Regions from separate parts of the Geothermobacter hydrogeniphilus genome, predicted to be linked through region 1. Evidence: riboswitches for the same ligand, from Rfam matches in the RefSeq annotation. Region 1 holds a riboswitch; the other holds the start of a gene.
The links. A riboswitch is a leader RNA that binds a small molecule or an ion and turns the genes downstream of it on or off. The one in region 1 is predicted to bind cobalamin.

Region 1 (7,689 bases):
CGCAGCTGGGCGGCCTGGCTGGAGAGTTCCTCGCTGGCGGCGGCGCTTTGTTCGGCGTTGGCGGTGTTCTGCTGGGTGACCTGGTCGATCTGGGTCAGCCCCTGGTTGACCTGGCTGATCCCCTGGGCCTGTTCGTTGGAGGCGACGGCGATTTCCGCCACCAGGTCGGAGACCTTGGTGATCCCCTGGACGATTTCACCGAGCGCTTCGGCGGTCTGGTTGGCGATGCCGCTGCCTTTTTCGGTCAGGTTGACCGATCCCTCGATCAGTTCGGCGGTTTCGCGGGCCGCCTTGGCGCTGCGCCCGGCGAGGTTGCGGACCTCCTCGGCGACCACCGCGAAGCCCTTGCCGTGCTGGCCGGCGCGAGCTGCCTCGACGGCAGCATTGAGGGCCAGCAGGTTGGTCTGGAAGGCGATTTCGTCGATCACCTTGATGATCTTGCTGATGTTCTGCCCCGCCTCGGCGATCTCGGCCATGGCGTTGACCATTTCCTGCATCTGGGCGTTGCCCTTTTCGGCGGCGTTCTGGGCTTCGTCGGAGAGCCTGTTGGCCTGTCCGGCATTCTCGGCGTTCTGCTTGATCTGGCCGGTCATCTCGTTCAACGAGGCGGTGATCTCTTCCAGTGACGAGGCCGACTCGGTGGCTCCCTGCGACAGGGACTGGCTGGCGTCGGAGACCTGGGCGCTGCCGGCGGCGATCTGCTCGCCGGCGACGTGGATTTTTGCCAACACGCCGTTGAGGTCGTCGGCCAGTTTCTTCAGGCTGGTGCGGAACTGGTCCTTTTCATCGCGTGGCACGACCTCGAAGGTCAGGTCGCCGTCAGCCAGCTTCTTCAGGTTGGCGACCATTTCGTTCTGGATCGAGTCGGCAAAGGCATCCATGGTTCTGGCGACTTCGCCGATTTCATCATTACGCTGCAGGTTGAGACGCATGTCGAGATGTCCATTTTCGAGTTTGCGGATCATCTCGACAAGTTTCCGGGTGGGGACGGTGAGATTGCGGGTCATGAAAAAACCGCAGATACACATCGCCAGCAGCGCCAGCAGGCCGCACAAGATCATGGCCCATTGTTTCTGGCGGACAAAAGAGTCCATTTCTGCCGGGGTCGCTTCAAGTTTTTGATTCGCCGCGGTGGAGATGGAAAAGGCAGTTTCGATCAGATCCCGGATCGGTCCCTTGTATTTTTTGATGGCATTGTTGCCGGCGGCCGGATCGCTGATTTCTCCGGACTTCATCATGCTCCAGACGCGGTGAATTCCTTCCCGGTAAGCAGCGGCGCCATTTTTCATCTTGGTGACCGCCTGGCGTTGAGCCGGGTCTTCAATCAGGCTGCTCAATTGTTCCAGGTGACGGTTCAGCCTGGTAAAGGTTTTATCCCATTTTGCCTGGTAGGACGCGACTTTGTCCGGATTCGAGACATTAAAAAAGCTGTCCTTTTCATAACGGCGCAGCCCGAGGCTGTCGACGGTGACGGCCGCGGCGGTGGCGGCGATCATGCCGTCCCTGGCAATCGCGGTATCAGCCTTGGCCCCCAGTCTGGAAATACCGAAGAAACCGATGCCGGTGGTGACTGCCAGTAACAGGGCGAAGATTGTCAGGACGATGAAAAACTGGATACCGATTCTGAAATTCTTGAGCGAAACCATATCTAATTCCCCCTTCAGACCAAGGATTGCCCTGGGCCGGATGTGTTAAACTCTTTACAGTTTAACCTGTTGCCCTTATCGACATCCCGTTCAAGCTCCTTAAGAAAAAAATAATTTTCGCCTATGCCGACCGTTCCCGGAGACAAGAATACCGAATTGATTATTTTCTACGATGGTTCCTGCGGACACTGCGCGCGGGCAATCTCCCGCTACCGTCGGCTGGCGCCGAGTGGGCGGTTTCAATGTGTCGATGTCAGCGGTGACCACTTCTGTGCCGGAGATTATGGTCGGGAGTTGGGCAAGTTTATGGCCCAGATGCACGTGCGGGACAAGGTCGGGGGCTGGCACCGGGGGATCGACGCGCTGCTGCTGATCTGGGCATTGCTGCCCGGATGGCGTTACCGGTGGCTTTGCCGAATTCTGCGCCGCCCCGGTTTCCATACCCTGGCCGACATCGGTTATCGGACCTTTGCGGCCAACCGGCATCGCTGGTCCGGCCATGGGAGATGAACCCCGACCATGGGATCAGGCAAAAACAAAAACCCCGCCATTCCGGCGGGGTTTTCATCACAGGTGACCTGCTGAAGAGGGCGTCCGGCAACCAGGTTTCGTCCCTTGTACCAATGGTGGCCCCAGGAAGTGCGCTTCAGGCTTCCCACTGCATCGGCGGGCCTGCACACCACGCCTTGCCGGAGGCGGGACTGTTACGCAAGCTGACGAACCGGCTGGCCGAGGACGCCGTCTCCAGCATGTCATTGGTCCTGCTTGACCATCTTTTCGACTGAAGCCGGTAGATGGTTTAGGGATAAAAAAAGGCCGCCGATGGATTTCGGCGGCCGGTTCTGAAAATTCTTGAATTGCTGAGAGTTGTCTGGTCCGATTTCGGGCTCAGGCCGGTGCCGGGGCAACGAAAGTGCGCGCGCCAAGCTCCTCGTCGAGTCGCAGCAGGCCATTGCCGTCATCGCCGATGCGTTCCAGCTTGCGCAGGATCAGGCCGAAGTTGGATTCCTCCTCAACCTGCTCGGTGACAAACCACTGCAGGAAAATCTGTGCTGCGTGGTTGCCCTCATCCCTGGCCAGATCCATCAGTTTGTTGATGCTGGCGGTGACGAACCGTTCATGTTCGAGACTGTACTGGAAAGCGGCCAGCGGGGAGTCGAAACCGTTCTGCGGTGCGTCGAAGCCGCGCAGGTCGGTGCGACCGCCGGCCTCGGTGATGAAGTTGAAGAATTTTTCGCCATGGGTCAACTCTTCCAGGGCCTGGATACGCATCCAGGAGGCGATGCCGGGCAGGTCCTCGGATTCGAAATATCCCGCGATGGCCAGATAGAGATAGGCCGAATAGAATTCATTTTTCATCTGCTCGTTGAGAGCGCCCTGCAGTTTGTCGCTGAGCATGCCAGCCTCCTTTTGGGAATGAGATGGGGATGAACTCATGTATATCATGGGGTCGGTCCCTTGCCAACCGCGGGGCTGATTCCATGAATCTCAGAAAAACAAAAAGGGCGGAACCGGTCGGTTCCGCCCTGAAAAGGATTTTTGATCAGGAGGTGTTACTTGGTATCGGCGAAAATAATCTGTTTCAGCCCGTCCAGCGGCAGGTTCTCACTGCCGAGTTCGAGGGTGAAGGGATTGCGGTAGGTATAGGTGATGAATGTGCAGTCACAGTCAGAGGGCAGAAAAGCATCACGAAGGATGAATTTCTTGCCGTCCGATTTGCGGGTCAGTTCGATCTGCCCGGAGCTGATTTCGTTGCCCGACATGCTGTAATTGACCTTGGGGCTGTCGAGAAAGAGAATTTCCGACACGGTTTCCAGGGGGACTTCAATCGGGGTTCCATTCCACCAGCCTTTGACCAGGGTGCGGTCGATCTGGAAGAAGCTGACTTCCTGTCCGTCCAGGGTGATGCATTTGCCGGGCCGGGCGTCGGCCGCCAGCGAAACACCCACCTGAAGGGACACCAGCATGACGGCAACGGCAAGCAAGCGTACCCACTTAGCAACTTTCATTTCAGATCATCTCCTTAACTGCGATGTTCAAAGGAATTCGTACCCTCGTCAGGGTTATTTCAGGCCGGTAAGGACCGGCGACAATCGGCAGTATGACCGGGGGGAACCGTGTGCCCGGGCGGTTCCCGGGTGATCGCTCCGGCATCCTGCTGCGGGAACAAACTGTCCCGGAAGGCGCTGATGCCGGAAAATCTCTGTATGCTTAGCAATTCCGCAAAAAAAAATCAATGATTTTTCACTCTTTGTACCGACCCCGGGAGTGAGACCCAAATCCACCGGCAATTTCGGGATTCGGCTGTCGTTACGGCTGAATCTGCTTCGTTGCCTTCACCGCTTCGGTGCTCAACGTAGCTCGGCTACGTCTACGCCCGAGTCGGCGCGGCGCCTCGCATCTCCACCAGTTCCGCCACCCTCGGTCCACAAAACAGCCGGTGGATTTGGGTGGGACTGAATCGCTTGTAGCCGCGCCGGGCGCCGTGCTACAGTCCGCCCGGAGAGAGCGTCAACCCGTAATCGGAGCCGACCATGCACATCCGTTCTGCCGAATTTATCCAGAGTGCCACCCGACCGGGCAACTACCCGCCCGAGCAGGGTCCGGAGATCGCTTTTGCCGGGCGTTCCAACGTCGGCAAGAGCAGCCTGATCAACAACCTGGTCGGTCGCCGCAAGCTGGTGCGCACCTCGCGGACACCGGGCCGGACCCAGTTGCTCAATTTCTTCCGCATCAACGACCAGTTCTGTATGGTCGACCTGCCGGGCTACGGGTTTGCCAAGGTGCCGCCGGAGGTGAAAAAAGCTTGGGGGCCGATGGTGCATACCTACCTCGCACAGCGTGCCAGCCTGCGCGGCGTGGTCTGGCTGCTCGACTGCCGCCGGGTTCCCAACGACGAGGACCTGCAGCTGCTTGACTGGCTGGAGGAGTTGCAGATTCCGACCATCCCGGTGATCACCAAGATCGACAAGGTCAAGCGCAGCCAACGGCTGAAACAGCTCAAACCGATTCTGGCGACGACCGGGCTGCCGGCCGATGCCTTCAGTTCCTTCTCGGCCCTGTCCGGGGAGGGGCGCGAGGATGTCTGGGAGCGGATCGTCGAGGCTCTTGGCCTGGATGGCGAGGTCGGGGAATGAACGGCTACCAGTGGATCGGGCTGATCGGCGGACTGATGGTCGCCTTCGGTTTCGTGCCGCAGATCATCAAGGTTCTCCGTACCCGCTCGACCCACGACCTGTCACTCTTCATGTTGTTGATCATCTTCATCGGCGGTCTTTTCTACACCACCTATGCCTTTCTCGCCGGTGACCCGGTGTTTATCATCATCAACCTGTTGGCGACCGGCAATACTCTGCTGCTGCTGATACTCAAGCTCATCTACCGCTGAATCCGGGTGAATCCGTTGACACCGGTCGTACCCCTCTGTTAGTTATGGACGCCTGACATAACCTGGGTGTCCGCCGTAGAGATTACGGCGGAAGAATAGGGAAGAGGGTGCAAGTCCCTCGCTGCCCCGCAACTGTGAACGGTGACGAACGCCGCTAGTACCCAGTACCCCATAATACTTATCGTATTCTGCTGGTTTATTTGCCGCGCCGACTACGTTGCACTTTTCAGTTGCATAGCTACGGCTATGTAACTGAAAGTGCGCCTTGCCGGCTCGCCAAATCCCGGCGCAATCTTACGAAGTTTTACGAGGTACTGGGTACCAGAGCCACTGCCGGAGAAATCCGGTGGGAAGGCGCGGCCGGAGGATGATCCGTAAGCCAGGAGACCTGCCCGGATGCAGATGGATGCTGGATTTTTCGCGGGAGAGGTCCGGGCAGCGCCAGCCACAGATGGCAGCGGACCCCGGACCCCTTTGACAGGTGCGGGGTTTTTTCATGTCGGCAGACAGGGTTGGACTGCTGCAGGTCTATACCGGGGACGGCAAGGGCAAGACGACCGCCGCCACCGGTCTGCTGGTGCGCGCCCTCGGCCAGGGGCTGCGGACACTGCTGGTGCGTTTCCTCAAACCGGCCGTACCGCGTTCGGGTGAGTTGATCATTCTGGAGCAACAGACCGGACTTGAAATTATCGATGCCGCCAAAGGGGTGATCGGCCGGCAGGTCGATCCTGAAGAGATGCGGGCCAATGTCACCGCAACCTTCGACCTTGCCGCGCAGCGACTGCGGACCGGTGATATCGAGCTGGTGGTGTTCGATGAGATTCATGGCTGTCTCAATCGCGGCTACCTCGATTTCGAGCGGTTCGCCGGTTTCCTCGATCAGCGGCCGGCCGCCCTGGAGGTGGTCTGCACCGGGAGACGGGCTCCCGTGGAACTGCTTGAACGTGCCGACCTGGTCACCTGTATGCAACTGGTAAAACACCCACACGAACAGGGGATCAAAGCCCGAAAGGGGATAGAATACTGATGTCGCGCCTGGTTTTTATTACCGGCGGGGCGCGTTCGGGCAAGAGCAGTTATGCCCAGCGGCGCTGCGAGGAACTGCCGGGGACATTGCTCTATGTCGCCACCGCCCGGGTTGAGGACGCGGAGATGGCGGAGCGCGTCACCCTGCATCAGCAGCAGCGGGGTGAACGCTGGGCGCTGCTGGAGGAGCCGCTTGATCTGTCTGCCCGGCTGCCCGATGTCACCCCGGGCCGCTCGGCAGTGCTGCTCGACTGTTTGACTCTGTGGCTGACCAACCAGCTGTTCGCTGCCGGCGAACAGCCCGTTCCGGTGATCGCCGCGGCGGAGCAGTTGATCGAAACCCTGCGTCGACTGGATATCCCGGTCTTCGTCGTCAGCAACGAAGTGGGCAGCGGCATTGTCCCCGACAATGCCCTGGCGCGCACCTTTCGTGACCTCGCCGGCAGGGTCAACCAGCTTTTCGCCGCATCAGCGGACGAGGCCTGGTTGCTGGCCAGCGGATTGCCGCTGCGATTGAAATAACCCTGACCTGAATCAGTGAGTTTCTGCTGGATGGAGAATGCAAGTGCCTGGTCTGCATGAGATTTTCAGAAATCTGCAGCGCACCCACAGGTTCGCTGGTGATTTTTGGGGAGCTCAGGCAGGTCAATGACTTGTGCTGTCCGCCGACAAGGAGCTCACTGATTCAGGTCTGAATCAGGAGAATGTTTCATGCCGTCAATTGATCTTCATACCGCCCTCGACCGCATCAAGCCGGTCGCTGATGAGAAACTCGCTGAGGCCCAGGCGCGTATCGACAGCCAGGCCAAGCCGCAGGGGTCCCTCGGCCGGTTGGAGGAATTCGCCCGCCGTTATGTTGCCATCACCGGTCGCGACAATATTCGCAGGAAGGTTGTTTTCACGTTTGCCGGTGACCACGGCGTGGTCGCCGAAGGGGTCAGCGCCTTCCCCGCCGAGGTGACCCCGCAGATGGTTCTCAATTTCATTGACGGCGGTGCCGCCATCAATGCCCTGGCGCGACACGCCGGTGCCGAAGTGATTGTCGTCGACATGGGCGTCAATTACGACTTTCCGCCGCTGGACGGCCTGCTGCAGAAAAAGGTCGCCAGGGGCACCGCCAACCTTGCTGAAGGTCCGGCGATGAGCCGTGAACAGGCTGTCGCGTCCCTCGTGACCGGCATCGAGCTGGCCTTTTCCTGTGCCGAGGACGGCATCGACCTGGTCGGTACCGGCGATATGGGGATCGGCAACACCACCCCTTCATCGGCGATTCTCGCTGCGTTTTCCGGGCTGCCGGTTGAAGACCTGACCCATCGCGGCACCGGCATTGATGATGCTGGCCTGGCGCGCAAGCTCTCCGCCATCCGTCGTGGTCTGGAGATCAACAGGCCTGATTCCGGAGACCCCGTCGACGTGCTGGCCAAGGTCGGCGGTTTCGAGATCGGCGGTATCGCCGGACTGGTGCTGGGGTGTGCCGCGGCCGGTCTGCCGGTCGTGGTCGACGGCTTCATTTCAACCGCCGGGGCGCTGATTGCTTCGGAGTTGCATCCTTCGGTCAGGGATTACATTTTCGCCGCCCACCAGTCGGTGGAGATCGGCCACAGGCACATGCTGCAGCGTATCGGTCAG
Region 2 (7,689 bases), on a different contig from region 1:
AGTTCGTCGACCCGCAGAAACCGGGCATCAAGTCGCTTCAGCGGACCACGTTCCGCGGGCGGGAGGGGATTCTTGTTCATCGGTCCAACCTGGTAGATGTAGACATCCGGCTGCCGGGCGAGGACCGATTCCGGGTTGAAACGAACCAGTTTGCGCTGGCTCGGGGCGAGCAGAACACCTCCTGCCCGGTTGACAATGTCGGCCACGATGTGACCGCTGCCGGCAACGATGAGCGGCATGGCGGTTATTTCAAAGATCACTTTCGGCGTGGTGGTGAGCGGTCTGAGATCGGTCAGTTTCTGCCGCTGGCGGGCAATCAATCGTTTGCCGGCGGTTGGTTTGTCCAGCGTCGCCGCCAGTTCGCCGATCTGCTGCAGGATTTCATCGAGGGTGCGGGGGTGATAGGTGAAAACCGGTGCGTCGATCGCGGCTGCCATCTGCTCTGAGAAAAACCGATTGGAGGAGATAATCAACAGGTCAGGGGCGAGTGAACGGATAATCTCCAGGTTGGGATGAATGTGTGAGCCGACCTGGCGGGCGCGGGGGAATCCTTTGAGGTTCCGGGTCACTCCGACCACCTGGTCCGCCACGCCCAGTTTGAGCAGAATGTCGCCGGCGGCCGGGGCCAGCAGGACGATACGCCTGGCGGCGACAGCTTCAGTGCTGAAACAGAAAAGCAGCAGTACCAGTAGCAACTTGGACATTGTAAGTCTCCGTAAGCAGTGCGGGGGTCAGTTGCGCCCGGTGTACGTCGGCCAGCAGGCGCCCCTCTTTCAGCAGCAGAAAGCGGTCGAAAAAGCGGTGTGCGAGATTGATGTCGTGGACCGGCGCGACGATGGTTTCCGGCCGCTCTCTGAGCAGGGAAAAAATTTCCAGGGCATGGCGGATGTCGAGGCCGGCGTTCGGCTCATCGAGATAGAGCAGCGGAGCCTGCTGGTTGAGGACCCGGGCCAGCATCACCCGGCGTTTCTCTCCCCCGGAGAGCTGGTTGAACGGCCGTTCGGTGAGGTCCTCCAGGTCGAACCGGGCCAGCATCTCCGTACTCAGCTGCCGGTCCTCGGCGCTGAAGGCATTCCCCTGCCGATGGGGGAAGCGGCCGAACAGCACCACTTCGAAGACGCTGAACGGGAAGATAACGTCACTGAACTGGGGCAGCAGGGCGAACAGCCGCGCCCGCCGGATCATGGGGATTTTCTGCAGCGGCTCGTTGTCGTATCGCACCCGCCCTCCGGATGGCGGCAGCAGTCCGGCGAGCAGCTGCAGCAGGGTCGTTTTGCCGCAGCCGTTTTCTCCGAGGATGGCGACCTTCTCTCCCGGGGCGATTTGCAGCCGGTCCAGTTCCAGGGTGAACCGTCCCCGTCGGAAGTGCAGCCTGTCGACGCTCAGTTCAGCCATGCCAGAACCTTTCCCGGCGGGTCTGCAGCAGGTAGAGGAAAAACCCGCCGCCGAGCAGGGCGGTGACGATGCCGACCGGCAGTTCGGCACCGCCGGGGATGATGATGCGGGCCAGGGTGTCGGCGGCGGTCAGCAGCAGGGCGCCGAGCAGAGAGGAATAGAAGAGGTTGTGGCGCATGTCGCTGCCGAACAGGCTGCGGGCGATGTGCGGAACGATCAGGCCGACGAAGCCGATGATGCCGGTGTGGCTGACGGCGACGGCGACCAGCAGGGTGGCGATGACAAAGGCAAAGCTGCGCAACCGATGGACGTTGACGCCCAGGGTCTGAGCCGAATGTTCGTCGAGAGCCAGCAGGTTGAGCTGCAGGGCCCGGCGGGTGAACAGCAGGTAGGCGACGGCAAAAACCGTCACACAGACCAGCAGCTTTTCCCAGTCGACGACGAAAAATCCGCCCATCAACCAGAAGACGATCGAGGACAGGGAATCCTCGAAATAATACTTGGAAAAACTGATCACCGCCGAGGCGACGATGTTCATGACAATCCCGGCCAGGATCATGCTTACCGGGTTGATGAAGCCGTCCCTGCGGGCCAGGCGATAGACCAGCAGCAGCCCGCCCAGCCCGGTCAGCAGGGCAACCAGCGGCACCAGCGACAGGGGAATGCCCAGGGCGATGGCGAGGACCGCGCCCAGGGCGGCCGAGGATGCTGCCCCGGTGGTGAAACTGTCGGCCAGGGGATTTTTCAGGGTCAGCTGGTAGACGCTCCCCGACAGGCCGAGCATGGCACCGATCACGGCGCTGAACAGTACCCGCGGCAGCCGCAGTCCGAACAGGATGTCCCGTTCCACCGCCGTCAGATTGAAGGGATGGATGGTTGTCGAACCGAGCAGGCAGGAGCCGATCAGGGTCAGAACGAAGAGGAACCAGAGCAGCCGTTTCATGCCTGCACCCTGGCGACCACCCGGCCGGCGAGCAGAAACAGGCCGACCAGCATGATCAGCAGCACCGGAAACAGCCCGGTTTCGACCGCAGCCCCCGGCAGCAGGGTCGAGCGTATCAGTCGCGTTGAGTAGGTCAGCGGCGAGAGAGCGGCCAGCAGACGAACCGGAAGCGGCATCTGCGCCACCGGAAAGAAGGTGCCGGAGAGAAACATGATCGGCGTGATCAGAAAGGCGTTCATGGTCGCCTGGTCGCTGTGGTTGCGTACCAGCAGGGCGACCACCAGCCCGAGCAGGGCGAAGATGCCGAGGTGCAGCAGCAGCGCCAGCAGAAACAGTGGTCCGAAGTGCAGTTGCACACCGCACAGCAGGCTGTAGCAGGCGATGACCAGCACCGGGATCAGTCCCCTGGTGATACCGTAGCTCATCTCGCCGACCACGATTTCCCAGCGTCGGATCGGTGCCAGCAGGTATTCTTCGAACACCTTGAAGTAGAAGCGGGCGATGTTGATTTCGGTGGCGATGCCGTAACTCTGGTTCATGCTGCTCATGGTCAGCAGCCCCGGCAGCAGAAAGGCCAGGTAGCTCAATCCGTCCACCCGGGCGTTGCTGCCGATGCCGTAGCCGAAGGCGATCAGGAACAGTCCCGGTGAAACGGCAGCCGAGAGTACGGTCTTGACCAGCTTCCTGCGCAGGATCAGGATCTCCCGCAGATAGATGCCCCGGACGCCGTTCAGCATCGTGCCTCCAGCCGTTTGCCGGTCAGGCGCAGAAAGACATCTTCAAGGGTGGTCTCACGGATGCGCACCGACATCTCCAGTTGTTTCAGTCGTTCGAGGGCCGCTTCCCGGGTGGTGAAAAATTCGTTGTCCAGGGACTCTTCCCGGTAGATGTCGAGGACGAAATGACCGGCCTGCTGTTTCAGCTCGGCCGGGGTGCCTTCGGCGATAATCCGTGCCCGATCGATGATCATGACCCGGTCGGCGAGGCTGTCGGCTTCTTCGATATAGTGGGTGGTGAGAAAAACCGTACACTGCTGTTCCTGGTTGATGCGACGCAGAAAGGCCCACATGCGGCGCCGGCTGTGCGGGTCGAGGCCGACCGTCGGTTCGTCGAGAAACAGGATCGTCGGCTTATGGAGCAGGGCGCGGGCGATGACCAGTTTGCGCTTCATGCCGCCGGAGAGTTTGCCGGCCGGGGTGTCGCGTTTTTCGTTCAGGGCGGCGAAGTCGAGGCAGAAATTGATCCGTTCGCTGAGCTCCCGTCCGCCAAGGCCGAACAAACGGCCGTGAACCCGCAGGTTCTCACGGACCGTCAGTTCCTTGTCGAGGTTATTGTGCTGGGGCACGACGCCGATCATTTTTTTGACGGCCAGTCGTCCCGGGTCGAAGTCTTCTCCACGATAACGGATGTGCCCGCGATCCGGAGAGAGCAGCCCGGTCAGCAGATTGATCGTCGTGGTCTTCCCGGCACCGTTGGGGCCGAGAAAGGCGAACAATTCCCCCCGGGCGACCCGGAAGCTGATTCCGTCGACCGCGCGGGTTTTCCCGAATCGGCGGCAGAGGTCGATGACTTCGATTTCAGCTTGCATAGAAATAAAAAAAGGTCCGCACCACCCCGGCAGGGGCGTGCGGACCTTGCGTTTTTAAGATCCGGGCAGTCCACTTTCCCTGAACCCCGGGGAAGAATGTGGCGGGTTCGTTCCGGCAGGTCTTCTGGCTCGCGAATCATCCTCCGGGCCGCCTTCCCGATCGTATTGATCAGTGGCTGTCGGCCCTTCGTCCTCGCTCACAGCGGCGGGTCCGCGGGGGATTTGCACCCCTCTTCCCTATCAAGCCCCGTCGGGGCACCGGCGAACAGGTATTCTCAATGGTCCGCATTTTTAACATGAAGCAGGTGCCGCTGACAAGGCCGGTATCCCGCCGAGTTCGGGTTGTTGACTTAAGTATTCGAGATCGATAAAGTACCTGACATTGGTTTCAGGTGTCCGCTTATCGTGGATGAAAAGGGAACCCGGTGTAAATCCGGGACGGGCCCGCCGCTGTGACCGGGGACGAACGTCGCATGAGAGCCACTGATCAATGCGATCGGGAAGGCGCGACAAGTAGCTTGATCCGGAAGTCAGAAGACCTGCCTGAAACGTTGTTGATTTCCTGTGGCGCAGGCTGTCAACGGCAGCTGGATTCTGGGATACAGACAGGGAAATCCCGGATCAATTATTTTAATTGGTCCGGGATTTTTTTATTCCGGGCCGTAAACACCGGAGGTCCCTATGAAAAAGTCGGTTGTTTTTACGGTCGCCCTTGCTTTTCTTTTGTCCACCCAGATGGTTCAGGCAGCGGAGTATAAAGTTGTGCACAAAAACGGAATTGTTCTGGCAATGTTCGGCACGACGGTTGAACCGGCGCTGCAGGGGCTGCTCAACATCCGGGATAAAATGAAAAAAGCCTATCCCGAGACCCCGGTTCGTTTTGCTTTCACCTCAAACATCATCCGGAAAATCTGGCAGAAAAGGGCTGCCGATCCGGCCTACATCAAGGCCCATCCGAATATCCCGCCGGAGATTCTTCATGTCCAGGGACCGCTGGCCACCATCGCCAATTTCCAGGATGACGGCTATGACACCCTGGTGGTGCAGCCCACCCATATTGCCCCTGCCGAGGAATTTCTTGACCTGACCGCCTATGTGGATGCCCTGGCATCCATTGACACCATCAAGAAAAAATTCAAGCCGTTCAACAAACTGGTTATCGGCCGCCCCATGCTGGGAACGTTCGGGGTTGAACACCCTTATGCCGAAGATATCAAAACAGCAGTCAGGGCGATGCGGGAGGATGTGGACCGGGCAAGAAAAAATGGTGCCGCGCTGGTCTACATGGGCCATGGCAATGATCATTTTCCCTCGGGTGGCTCCTACCTGCAGTTCGAACACGAGATGAACAAGGTTTATCCCGACGTCAAAACCGTCATCGGCACGGTTGAGGGCTACCCGGCAGTCGAGCAGGTCCTGGAGACGTTGAAAAGATCAGGGGTCAAAAAGGTGGTGATCCGAGCCTTTATGATCGTTGCCGGCGATCATGCCACCAATGATATGGCCGGTCCGGAGAAGGATTCATGGAAATCCATCTTTGAAAAAGAAGGGATCGAGGTTCTTCCCTACCTGCACGGCATGGGAGAGAATGACCGGGTCGCGGATATCTTCGTCAGGCACGCTGCTGATGCTGCCGCGGATGCGGGCATTGTCCTGAAATAGAGACCGCCCGGATGCGGGATCATTTTGTTCAACCCGGCGGTTCAACATCCTGTTGAAGCTGCAGACGCCGATCAGGAGGGTAGAATCAGCGCGATCAGGTCGAACAGCGGTCCCGGATAGATGCCGAGCAACAGGATCGCCAGCAGGCAGACGCCCAGCACGGTGTGTTCACTCGCACTGCCCCGGTCGAGACAGAGATCCCGTTCACGGGCGAGAAACATGACGATCACCGGACGCAGGTAGTAGTAGAGCGAAACCAGCGAGGCGAGGATGCCGAGCAGGGCGATGCCGAGGTAGTCGGCCTTGAGGGCGGCGTGGAAGATGTTGAACTTGGCGATGAAACCGGCGGTCGGCGGGATGCCGGCCAGCGACAGCAGGAAGAAGGCCAGCGCGCTGCCGCGCCGCGGGTGGTGATAGCCGAGGCCGCGCAGATCCTTGTAGTTCTGCGGTTCCTCCCCCTGGATGGCGAAGGCGGTCAGCACTCCGAAGGCGCCGAGGTTGGAGAGGGTGTAGACCACCAGGTAGAAGATCACCGCGCTGCGGCCGGTTTCACCTCCGGCCAGCAGGCCGATGGTGACGTAGCCCATGTGGGCGACCGACGAGTAGGCGAGCATCCGCTTGATGTTGTCCTGGCGCAGGGCGCAGAGGGTGCCGAGGATGATCGAGGCGGCGGCCAGCGCCCAGAGCAGCGGTGCCAGCGCTTCCAGTCCCCGGCCGATGCCGAGCATCAGCGCCACCAGGGCGGCGAACACCGCCCCCTTGGACCCGGTCGAGAGCAGGGCCGTGATCGGTGCCGGTGCCCCCTGATAGACGTCCGGGGTCCAGAGATGGAAGGGCACCAGTGAGACCTTGAAACCGGCGGCACAGAGGATCAGCGCCCAGCCGAGCAGGCCCAGGGGGCGCATCCGGTCGCCTTCGAGCAGCGCCTGGTGCATTTCGGCGAAATGGAAGGTTCCGGTTGCCGCGTAGATCAGGGCGATGCCGAAGCTGAGCAGGCCGGTGGCGACGATGCCCATCACCAGGTATTTCAGCCCCGCCTCGGTGCCGCGCGGACAGGTCTTGTCGATGGCGATCAGGATATAGAGCACCAGGGTGAAGGATTCCAGGCCGACCAGCAGACCGACCAGGGAACTGGCCGAAGAAAGCAGCGCCATTCCCGCGGCGGCGAACAGCACCAGGGCCGGATACTCCCCGGCGGGGAAGCGGCGCGCCCGGCCGTAGCGCGGTGAGAGCAGCAGGGTCATCGCCGCCAGCAGGCTCCAGAGAATGGTGAAGAAACGCGCGTAGGGGCCGCTGCTGAACATACCGCCGACTTCGGCCACCGGCGGCGGGCAGCCGCCGGCGGTGAGGGCCGCCAGCAGGGCGATGGCCACGCCGGCGCCGATCAGGGTGTTGCGCCGCGGCCACCAGGCGCCGGCCATCAAGATCGCGGTGGCACCGAGGGCGAGGATCAGCACCGGCAGCAGGGCGAGCAGTTCGGCGCCGCTCATGGCAGACCTCCGTGGGCGGCGACCAGCGGTGCCGCCTGCTCAAGCAGAATTTTTACCGGCAGATGCAGGTGGGCAAGGAAGGTCTCCGGATAGAGCCCGAGCCAGAGAGTGAAGAAGACCAGTGGTGCCAGGGCCACCACTTCCAGGGTGGTCAGGTCGGGCCATGGATGCCCGGGAGGGCGCTCACCCCAGAGCAGTTCCTGGACCATCCGCAGGATGTAGGCGGCGGCGAACACCACCCCGACGACCGCCAGCGCGCCCCACAGGGGCCGGACCTGGAAGGTGCCGGCGAAGACCAGGATCTCACCACTGAAATTGGCCAGTCCCGGCAGGCCGAGGGAGGCCAGGGCGAAGAACAGAAAGAAGCAGGAGAAGATCGGCGCTTCCTTCCACATTCCGCCCAGCTTGGCCAGTTCGCGGGTTCCGGTACGGCGGCGCAGCATCGACACCAGGGCGAACAGGGCGCCGGTGGTCAGCCCGTGACAGAGCATCAGCAGGATCGCTCCCTCCAGGGCCAGCACGTTGGCGGCCGCCAGGCCGAGCATGATCATCCCGAGATGGGAGACCGACGAGTAGGCGATCAGGCGCTTGACATCCCCCTGGATATAGGC

Region 2: it holds a riboswitch for cobalamin, as region 1 does, so the genes downstream of both, B5V00_RS05090 (ABC transporter ATP-binding protein) here and B5V00_RS08440 (cob(I)yrinic acid a,c-diamide adenosyltransferase) in region 1, are expected to answer to the same signal.

What each region holds. Positions count from the first base shown of each region.
Region 1 is NZ_NAAD01000009.1:38,119-45,807, forward strand. Features, by position in the region: gene B5V00_RS08405 (methyl-accepting chemotaxis protein) at 1-1,646, opposite strand, end outside; gene B5V00_RS08410 (thiol-disulfide oxidoreductase DCC family protein) at 1,770-2,156, shown strand; gene B5V00_RS08420 (ferritin) at 2,535-3,044, opposite strand; gene B5V00_RS08425 (hypothetical protein) at 3,200-3,655, opposite strand; gene yihA (ribosome biogenesis GTP-binding protein YihA/YsxC) at 4,181-4,783, shown strand; gene B5V00_RS08435 (SemiSWEET family sugar transporter) at 4,780-5,034, shown strand; cobalamin riboswitch at 5,091-5,221, shown strand; cobalamin riboswitch at 5,302-5,421, shown strand; gene B5V00_RS08440 (cob(I)yrinic acid a,c-diamide adenosyltransferase) at 5,531-6,061, shown strand; gene cobU (bifunctional adenosylcobinamide kinase/adenosylcobinamide-phosphate guanylyltransferase) at 6,061-6,582, shown strand; gene cobT (nicotinate-nucleotide--dimethylbenzimidazole phosphoribosyltransferase) at 6,772-7,689, shown strand, end outside.
Region 2 is NZ_NAAD01000004.1:122,430-130,118, forward strand. Features, by position in the region: gene B5V00_RS05070 (ABC transporter substrate-binding protein) at 1-704, opposite strand, end outside; gene B5V00_RS05075 (ABC transporter ATP-binding protein) at 658-1,395, opposite strand; gene B5V00_RS05080 (FecCD family ABC transporter permease) at 1,388-2,338, opposite strand; gene B5V00_RS05085 (ABC transporter permease) at 2,335-3,075, opposite strand; gene B5V00_RS05090 (ABC transporter ATP-binding protein) at 3,069-3,926, opposite strand; cobalamin riboswitch at 4,022-4,204, opposite strand; cobalamin riboswitch at 4,300-4,487, shown strand; gene B5V00_RS05095 (sirohydrochlorin cobaltochelatase) at 4,608-5,588, shown strand; gene B5V00_RS05100 (NADH-quinone oxidoreductase subunit N) at 5,660-7,078, opposite strand; gene B5V00_RS05105 (complex I subunit 4 family protein) at 7,075-7,689, opposite strand, start outside.